DNA from 2 places in the Bacillus sp. NEAU-Y102 genome. Region 1 is predicted to be linked to the other one. Evidence: riboswitches for the same ligand, from Rfam matches in the RefSeq annotation. Region 1 holds a riboswitch; the other holds the start of a gene.
What was found. Region 1 has a riboswitch for S-adenosylmethionine ahead of mtnK (S-methyl-5-thioribose kinase). Riboswitches for the same ligand answer to the same signal wherever they lie in the genome.
Positions count from the first base shown of each region.

Region 2: another riboswitch for S-adenosylmethionine. It lies ahead of ACYFX0_RS17585 (bifunctional O-acetylhomoserine aminocarboxypropyltransferase/cysteine synthase); the one in region 1 lies ahead of mtnK (S-methyl-5-thioribose kinase).

Region 1 covers NZ_JBTWFK010000001.1:967,515-972,425, reverse strand. The annotation lists gene ACYFX0_RS04745 (pyridoxal phosphate-dependent aminotransferase) at 1-198, opposite strand, end outside; gene ACYFX0_RS04740 (carbon-nitrogen family hydrolase) at 213-1,076, shown strand; SAM riboswitch class I at 1,148-1,289, shown strand; gene mtnK (S-methyl-5-thioribose kinase) at 1,380-2,561, shown strand; gene mtnA (S-methyl-5-thioribose-1-phosphate isomerase) at 2,558-3,619, shown strand; gene ACYFX0_RS04725 (YvrJ family protein) at 3,687-3,848, shown strand; gene ACYFX0_RS04720 (3-hydroxybutyrate dehydrogenase) at 3,879-4,655, opposite strand; partial or broken gene ACYFX0_RS04715 (PadR family transcriptional regulator) at 4,789-4,911, shown strand, end outside.
Region 2 covers NZ_JBTWFK010000006.1:301,757-306,667, forward strand. The annotation lists gene metA (homoserine O-acetyltransferase MetA) at 1-877, opposite strand, end outside; gene ACYFX0_RS17585 (bifunctional O-acetylhomoserine aminocarboxypropyltransferase/cysteine synthase) at 861-2,159, opposite strand; SAM riboswitch class I at 2,252-2,356, opposite strand; gene ACYFX0_RS17590 (YjjG family noncanonical pyrimidine nucleotidase) at 2,539-3,234, opposite strand; gene ACYFX0_RS17595 (transcriptional regulator YeiL) at 3,342-4,013, shown strand; gene ACYFX0_RS17600 (FMN-dependent NADH-azoreductase) at 4,073-4,699, opposite strand; gene ACYFX0_RS17605 (response regulator) at 4,891-4,911, opposite strand, start outside.

The DNA of each region.
Region 1 (4,911 bases):
TTTATGATGAATGGTCTTTTCTGCAGCATCTTGTAAAGCTTTTACGATATGCTGCGGTGTTGGTTGATCTGGATTACCTTGACCTAGATTAATAACATCGTGACCAGCTGCAACGAATTTGTTAACTTTTGCAACAAGTGAAGCGAAAAATTGTGTTGGCAATGATGTTACTATCTCAGAAGGTTGAAATAATTTCATACTTTCCACCTCTTTTGAAAGTTGTTACAATTCTAGTGACAAATGATATAATCTTTCCAGTATTTTGTAAAGAGAAAAATAAGAATGGGGCTGAAAAAATGAAAGTCGCATGTATTCAAATGGATATTGTTTTTGGGGATGTAGAAAAAAATATTGAGAATGCTAAAAATAAAATAAGCGAAGCGATGAAGGAGAGACCGGATGTTATTGTCTTACCAGAATTATGGACAACAGGATATGATTTAGCAAGACTTTCTGAAATTGCAGATAGGGATGGATTGGAAACGAAAGAAAAGTTGAAAGAATGGTCGAAACAATATGGTGTACATATTGTTGGTGGTTCCATAGCGAAGCAAACAGAGCAAGGTGTTACAAATACAATGTATGTGGTAAACAAGGAAGGAGAACTAGTCAATGAATATAGTAAAGTGCATTTATTTCAGCTTATGGATGAACATAAATATTTAATCGCTGGAAATAGTACAGGTGAATTTAAGTTAGATGATGTAGAGTGCGCCGGCACAATTTGTTATGACATTCGTTTTCCAGAGTGGATGCGCGTTCATACTGCAAAAGGTTCAAAAGTTTTATTTGTTGTAGCAGAATGGCCATTAGTTCGTTTAGCACATTGGCGTTTGCTATTGCAAGCAAGAGCAGTTGAAAATCAATGTTATGTTGTTGCCTGTAATAGGGCAGGAAAGGATCCGAATAATGAGTTTGCCGGTCATTCTTTAATTGTCGATCCTTGGGGCGAGGTTGTTGTAGAAGCAAATGAAGAAGAATCAATTTTATTTGGAGAGCTTGTATTCGAGAAAATTAAAGAAGTACGTAAAGGAATTCCAGTTTTTGCGGATCGTCGTCCAGAATTATACAAATAAAATGTTGACAAGTGATTTTTATTCTTGGTATAGTCTTCAACATAAAGTTAAAAATTCAAAAAATTATACAACTCTTATCAAGAGCAGGTGGAGGGATTTGGCCCGATGAAGCCCAGCAACCGACCGTAATACCATTGTGAAATGGGGCGTTTATTACGCCAAAAGGCACGGTGCTAATTCCAGCAGAAAGTAAAACTTTCTGGCAGATAAGAGGGGAGAAGATAAACTTCAAACCTCTTTCTTAGTGGAAAGAGGTTTTTCTATGTTAGAAAAACCTCTGAATTTAAAAAGGGGGAGAAGACGATGGGATATTATTCATTAACAGAAATAACAGCTGTACAATATGCGAAAGATCATGGCTATTTTGAAGCGAAGGCAAATGTCGTTTGTCATGAAATTGGAGACGGAAACTTAAATTACGTGTTCAAATTAGATGATGGAGAGAAATCAATTATAATAAAACAAGCACTGCCCTATGCGAAAGTAGTTGGTGAAAGCTGGCCATTGTCTATAAAAAGAGCAACGATTGAAAGTAAGGCCTTACAAATTTTTGCGCAGTATGTACCGGATTATGTTCCAGCAGTGTACAGTCATGATGAAGAGTTAGCGATAACGGTAATAGAAGACTTATCAAGACTAACAATTACAAGAAAAGGATTAATAGGCGGAGAAGAATATCCGCTTTTATCCCAGCATATCGGCCGTTTTCTAGCACATGTTTTATTTTACACTTCAGATTTTGGTTTACAATCAGAAGAGAAGAGGGTACTAGAAGGTACCTTTGTAAATCCGGATCTTTGTAAAATTACAGAGGATTTAGTGTTTACAGATCCGTTTGGACATTATGATACAAATGATTATGAGCCAGATTTACAGCTCGTGGTTGATGAACTTTGGAGTGATAAAACTTTAAAACTAAAAGTAGCACAATATAAATATAAGTTCTTAACAAGAAAAGAAACTCTTATTCATGGTGATTTACATACTGGTAGTATTTTTTCGTCACCTTCTGAAACGAAAGTGATTGATCCAGAATTTGCGACCTATGGCCCATTTGGATTTGACATAGGTCAATTTATTGCAAATCTATTATTAAATGCTTTATCTAGAGAAGAAGAAAAAAGAAGTGTACTATTTTTCCATATAGAAAAGACGTGGAGTTATTTTGTAGAGACTTTTACAAAGTTATGGATTGGAGAAGGTGTAGAAGCATATACCAAAGAAAAACAATGGTTACCAATTATTTTGCAAAATATCTTTACTGATGCTGTTGGATTTGCAGGATGTGAACTGATTCGTAGAACAATTGGTTTAGCTCATGTAGCAGATTTAGATGAGATAGAAAATAAGGAAACAAGAATTCAAGCTAAGAAACAAGCGCTATCCATAGGAAAAGAACTAATAAAATATGAATCTAAAAGTGCTGATATTCAACTGTTTCGAACATTATTTCAACAGACAGTTTCAGGGGGCATAAAAGCATGAGTACAATTGTTACTGTTCCGAGATCTGTAAGTTGGAAAGGTGATGCAATTGCGGTATTAAATCAAACGAAATTGCCGCATAGCACAGAATATAAAACATTGACGACTATTGAAGAGGTTTGGAAAAGCATCGTAATGTTAGAAGTACGAGGAGCGCCTGCAATTGGAATTGTAGCTGCATTTGGCTTGGCGCTTGAATCAAAAAAATATAACACTGTACATATTGAAGAATTTCAAAAGAAGTTTAATAGAGATTGTAATTATTTGGGGACGTCACGCCCGACAGCGGTCAATTTATTTTGGGCAATTGATCGTATGAGAGAATCTATTCGAGGGATTACTACAATAAAAGAAGCACAAAAAACATTAGAAGAAGAAGCGCTTCGCATTCAGCAGGAAGATGAAGAGGTGTGCCGAAATATTGGGGAATATGCGTTAACATGTTTTAAAGATGGCGATAATATTTTAACAATCTGTAACGCTGGAAGTATCGCAACTGCCAGATATGGAACTGCATTAGCTCCCTTTTATATTGGAAAAGAGAAAGGTGTGCGTTTACATGCATATGCGTGTGAAACGAGACCAGTTTTACAAGGTGGTCGTTTAACGACGTGGGAATTGAAGCAAGCAAATATTGATGTGACCCTTATTACAGATAATACTGCAGCTCATGCTATTCAAACGAAAGAAATAGATGCAATTATTGTAGGGGCGGATCGAATTGTCGCAAATGGAGATACGGCAAATAAAATAGGGACAATGAATTTAGCTATTTTAGCAAAGTACTTTGATATCCCATTTTATGTTGCTGCGCCACTGTCAACATTTGATGTTACGAAAGAAACTGGCGCCGAAATAATTATTGAAGAAAGAGATGAAACAGAAGTTACGAAAATCTTTGGAAAACAAGTAGCACCAATCGGAACGAATGTTTATAACCCTGCATTTGACGTAACACCGAACGAATTAATTACAGGAATTATTACTGAGAAAGGTATTATAAGCGGGGATTATAAACGAGAAATTGCATCATTATTTGAAAAACAGGCTAATACATAATAGCTTGTTTTTTTATGCCTAAATGCATTGTTTTCTCTTACTTATATAATGAAAGGAGGGGAAGAGGATGGAAGAGTGGATCAAGATGATAGGTAATGTAGGGTTTCCAATTGTTGTAACATTATATTTACTCCACCGTATTGAAAGTAAATTAGAGGGGGTAATTGTTGCAATTGAGAAGCTCCCGCGGCAATTACTAAAGTACGAAGATCCTCGTAATAAAAAATAAAGTTTGCTCTTCTTGAGCAAACTTTATTTTTTATTGAGCAGTATAGCCACCATCGATAACGACAGCTTGACCAGTTATACCTTTCGCTTTTTCACTCGCTAAAAACATAGCATAATCAGCGATTTCTTGTACTTGTAGCAAACGCTTCTGTGGTACAAGTGGATAAATGACATCTTCTAAAACATTTTCAAGTGGTACATTTCGTGTAGTAGCTAAGTCTTGTAGTTGATTACGTACAAGAGGGGTATCGACATAACCAGGGCAAAGGGCATTAACAGTAATACCATGCGTAGCACCTTCTAAAGCGGCAACTTTTGTTAATCCAATTACGCCATGTTTTGCACTATTATAGGCAGCTTTTCCAGCAAACCCGACCAGGCCGTTAATAGAAGCGACATTAATAATACGACCATATTTTTGTTGTTTCATAATCGGAAAGGCATGCTTAATTGCGATAAACGGAGCAATTTGCATAATTTGAATTAGCAGCTCGAACTTTTCAGTTGGAAAGTCTTCAATGGGTGAAACGTGTTGCATTCCTGCGTTGTTAATTAATATATCTAATGAACCGAAATGATCAACTGTTTGAGAAATTGCTGCTGTAATTTCCTCTTCAGATGTAACGTCACATTTTAAACCGATAGCTTGAAAACCTTCATTTTGTAATTGTTCAGCAGCTTCTTTCGCACGTTCTTCAAGACGATCAGTAATCACAACTTTTGCACCTTCTTTTGCAAAAGTACTTCCCACTTCATATCCAATACCACTCGCAGCACCTGTTAAAAAGACAACTCGATTTGTAACCATGATGAAAAACATCCCTTCATAATAAAGTTTTCATAGTGCTCTATTTAGAGAGGTTATAATGAAATTCCTGCAAACATTTGGAAAAAATATCGCTAGCTATCTTGTAAAACAAGATAGTAGGAGGATTTGAATTATGTCGACAAGTCAAATGCTGAAAGGGATTTTAGAAGGATGCTTACTTGCTATTATTTCTGAAGGCGAAATATACGGTTATGAAATGAGTGAGAAGCTAGCAAAGTATGGTTTTACAATGGCG
Region 2 (4,911 bases), on a different contig from region 1:
CGTAATAATTCAACCAATTAGAAAACAATAAATTCCCATGACTCCTCCACCTAACAAGGGGCTTTTCATCTGGATTATTATGTTTAAAATAGTTTTTTGGCACATCAATATTTAATCCCTTGTCACGATCTCGTTCGTATTCTTGCTTTAACGTATCACAACTATATTCACTATGCCCAAGGGCAAACACTTGCCTTCCTTCTTGCCCAATGACAAGGTGAACACCCGCTTCCTCAGAATTTGCTAATAATGTTAAGTCTGTCACCTCTCTAATATCACTCTCTCGTACTTCTGTATGACGAGAATGGGGAGCAAAAAACAATTCATCAAACCCTTGTAACAATTTCACATGTTGCTCGCAAACTTCATGTTCAAATACACCGAACATTTTTTCCTTAAGAGGATACTTTGGAACACCATAATGATAATACAAGCCAGCCTGTGCCCCCCAGCAAATATGGAGCGTAGATGTTACATTCGTTTTTGAATACTCCATAATACGTTTAAGCTCTTCCCAATAATCTACCTCTTCAAAAGAAAGAGTTTCAACTGGTGCTCCTGTTATAATGAGCCCGTCAAATTTTTCATTTTCAATATCACGAAATGTTTTATAAAAGCTCATTAAATGGTCCTGCGCTACATTGCGAGACAAATGTGATTCCATATGAAGCAAATGAACATCTAATTGCAACGGTGTGTTGCCAATTAAACGAAGTAATTGCGCTTCTGTTTCTTGCTTTGTAGGCATTAAATTTAAGATAGCAATTTTCAATGCCCGAATATCTTGTGTTTCTGCTCGCTCCTTCGTCATTACAAATATATTTTCCTTCTGCAACACTTTGCGAGCTGGTAAATCTTTATCAATTATGATCGGCATGTTCTTTGCCTCCGACTAGCGCCGCTTCTAAATCTGCAATAATATCAGAAACATCTTCTATGCCAACAGATAAACGAATTAAATCTGATGTAACGCCAGCTAGACGCTGATCTTCAGCACTTAATTGTCTATGCGTTGTGCTAGCAGGATGTATAACGCAAGTTCGTGCATCCGCTACATGCGTTACAAGAGTTGCTAGTTTTACATTTGCGATAAATTCTTTCGCCGCTTCTAATCCGCCCTTAATGCCGAATGTTAAAACACCACTAGCACCTTTTTTCAAATACGTTTGTGCTAACGAGTAATTTTCATTGCTATCTAATCCAGGATAATTCACCCATTCAATACGTTCATGGTTAGCAAGCCACTTAGCAACTACGAGAGCATTTTCACTATGACGCTCCATTCTTAAATGCAGCGTTTCTAAGCCGATATTGCTAATATACGCATTGAATGGGCTCATACAGTTTCCGTAGTCCCTTAATAATTGAACACGCGCCTTCACAATATAAGCTGCTGCACCAAAATTTTGAACGTAACTTACGCCGTGATAACTTGGATCCGGTTCAACAAGTTCAGGATATTTCCCATTTGTCCAATCGAAGTTCCCTCCGTCAATGACAATGCCGCCTAAAGAGCTTGCATGACCATCAATATATTTCGTCGTAGAATGAACGATAATATTTGCTCCGTGCTCAAATGCTTGGCATAAATAAGGAGTTGCTAATGTATTATCCACGATAAAAGGCACTTCTAACTCTTTCGCTGCATCTGAAAATTCTTTAAAATTCAAAACGTTCATCGCTGGATTTCCTAATGATTCTGCATAAATGAGCTTCGTCTTATCGTTAGCAAGTGCCGCAATTTCATCTGCCGTTAAATTGGGATTAAAGAACGTAACATCAATGCCAAGCTTACGTAAACTCACCCCAAATAAATTAAACGTTCCCCCGTAAACAGTTGAAGAGCAAAGTAAATGGTCTCCACTACTACAAATATTTAAAACTGCGAGCATAATAGCCGCTTGCCCAGAAGCCGTTGCAACAGCTCCTACCCCGCCTTCTAAATCTGATAACTTCTGCTCAAATGCAGCTAGAGTAGGGTTTCCAATACGCGTATAAATATATCCTTCTGCCTCTAAGTTAAATAGGGCTGCTAAATCATCCGAAGTATCGTATTTATACGTTGTACTTTGATAAAGTGGTAAAACACGTGGTTCACCATTCTTTGGCGTATAGCCACCTTGCACACAAATCGTTCCTTTTCCCCATGATTCTCCCATCTCTCATTCTCCTTTCTTTTATACAAAATAAAAAACTGCCCCTTTCCTGAAAACAAGAAAGGAGCAGTTTGAAAACACGCTCTAAAGGCTCTTTCTTATCTCTCAGGATTACTACCTGCAGGATTTGGCACAATTCCGTTATACGGCTGTTGCCAAGGTTTCATCGGGCCTGTCCCTCCACCTTTTCTTGATAAGACTATGCAATTACCGTTGATTTTATAGCAATAATTTCCTAATGTCAAACAGTTTTTCTGAATGTTCTAAAATAAATATTAACAATTTCATATAAAGCAACAAAAGAAATATATTCCATACTAACTCGAAAAAGACCTTTAGAAAAAATGATTCATGTAAAATAAACCCCAATCATCTATTTTCATTAAACAAACTGTTTTAATAGAGCGTATAATTCTTCAAAATTATGCACTTCATATGTCGGTATAATCCCACTATCATTTAATTTCCTTTCTGGATTAAACCAACAAGTATCAATTCCCGCTACATATCCACCTTTAATATCGGCACTTAATGAATCCCCAATAATCAGCCCTTCTTCAGGTGCAAAGTTAGGAATCCGTTCAAAAACATAATCAAAATACTCTTTCATCGGCTTTTGAAAACCTGTATCTTCCGAAACAAAAACATCTTTAAATAATGAATGTAACCCTGCATTACGCAAACGTTTATCTTGCGTCTTAGAAACACCATTTGTCACTATATACAACTCATACTCCCCTTGAATTTGATTTATAAATTCAAACGCACCTTGCATGAGTTGATTTCCTTCTTCTAAGTAGCTACGATAATTATTTTCGAATAATATACCGTCTACTTCTTCTCCATACTCTTTAAACAACATAGAGAATCGTTTATTTACAACTTCATTACGTGATAGTTCACCTTTTTCAAAAGCATTCCAAAGACCTTTATTTATTTTTTTATAACGAGCCCCTATCTCCTCTGTTAAAGGGATTCCCTTCTCTTCAAGAAGCACCTGTAAAGCTACTTTTTCAGCCTTTTGGAAATCTAATAATGTATCATCTACATCAAATAGCAATGTTTTATATTTTTTCATAAATTCATCACACTCTCTTTTCTACAAAAACAAATTTACATAAATCGTATCATTCCTTCTTGTAAAGATAATAGGAGATATCTCATACTATAAATAGGGGTGAAAATATGAAAATCAGCAAAAATGAAGAAGAAATTTATCAATACATGCGAATCCATCAATTCCATACCCTATTTTCATTTCATGTCTTGCCATATGTAGAGCTGCATTCTTTTCAAACGAAAGAGATGATATGTAGCGAAGGAAACGCCCTCCCTTATCTCTATTACTTAATTTCTGGGAAAGCAAAAATATATATGAATCATAAAAACGGGAAAGTTTCATTAATTAATTTTATTCAAGCACCATCTTTTATCGGGGAATTAGGATTAATAGGAGTAGAAAATATCACCAAGTCCGTTGAAGTACTAGAAGATTGTGTTTGTTTAGCACTTCCTCTTAAAGATTGTCAGCAACTTGTATTACAAGATGCAACGTTTTTACAGCACTTATGCAAATTTATTGGAGAAAAGACAATTACTCGCACTGAAAATTACGCAAAAAACTATAGTTATCCTTTCGAAAATCGATTAGCTGCTTTTATTTTATTAACAGAACAAAATAATTGTTATATAGAAAAGCATACTGAGGCTGCAGAATACTTAAATGTCAGCTATCGTCATCTTTTATATGTATTAAACCAGTTTTGCCAACAAAATTATTTAAAAAAAGAAGGCCGAACATATTATATACAAGATCGAAATACATTAGAAAAGCTTGCTGACGAGCTGAAAATATAAAGAAACAGCATTAACATAAACGTTAATGCTGTTTCTTTGAGTGACGATTATAATTTAAATTAAAATTTACTTGCTACTTTAGCTGCTTCTTCAAGACCTGCAGCAATGATTTCTTCTGCTTTATCTGGGAATTGGTTATGTCCTTCAATAACTACTGTTTCCATGTTTGTTGCACCGAAGAAGCCCATCATGCTTGCTACATATTTAACAGCCATTTCTACCTCAGCTGCTGGACCTTCTGAATATACGCCGCCGCGCGCGTTTAATAATGCAATCTTCTTATCTCCAATTAAACCAACTGGACCTTCTGGTGTATATTTGAACGTTTTACCAGCACGGTTTAAATAATCAATATATGTGTGTAACACTGCTGGAATCGTTAAGTTCCATAATGGGAAGCCGAAAACAATTTTATCAGCTTCTAGAAATTGATTTAAATACTTATCAGCAACTGCTACTGCTTTTGCCTCTTCTTCTGTTAAATCAAATCCTTTACCTGCCTTAAATGTACCATTGATCATGTCTACACCTACATATGGTAATTCTTCTTTATATAAATCAAGTTCTACTACTGTATCATTTGGGTGTGCTTCTTTATAGTTCGCTAAAAATGCCTCATATAATTTTACACTAACTGCTTGTTCCGCTGGACGGTTGTTTGCTTTAACAAATAAAACTGTTGCCATTATTTCTTCCTCCTAGTACTCACTCTTATGTTGTTATATGCTTTCAAAAAAGGTATCCCTTGTAATTGTTGTTTTGTTGCTTACAAACATATTTTATCTTTATATCAATACATTTTCGTCCTCACATAGACGTATTTTTCCATAAAAAAAGTCCACCTTCTAAAGGCGAACTAGGTCTTACGACTTTTGTCTTATACAATTCCATTTTTCAC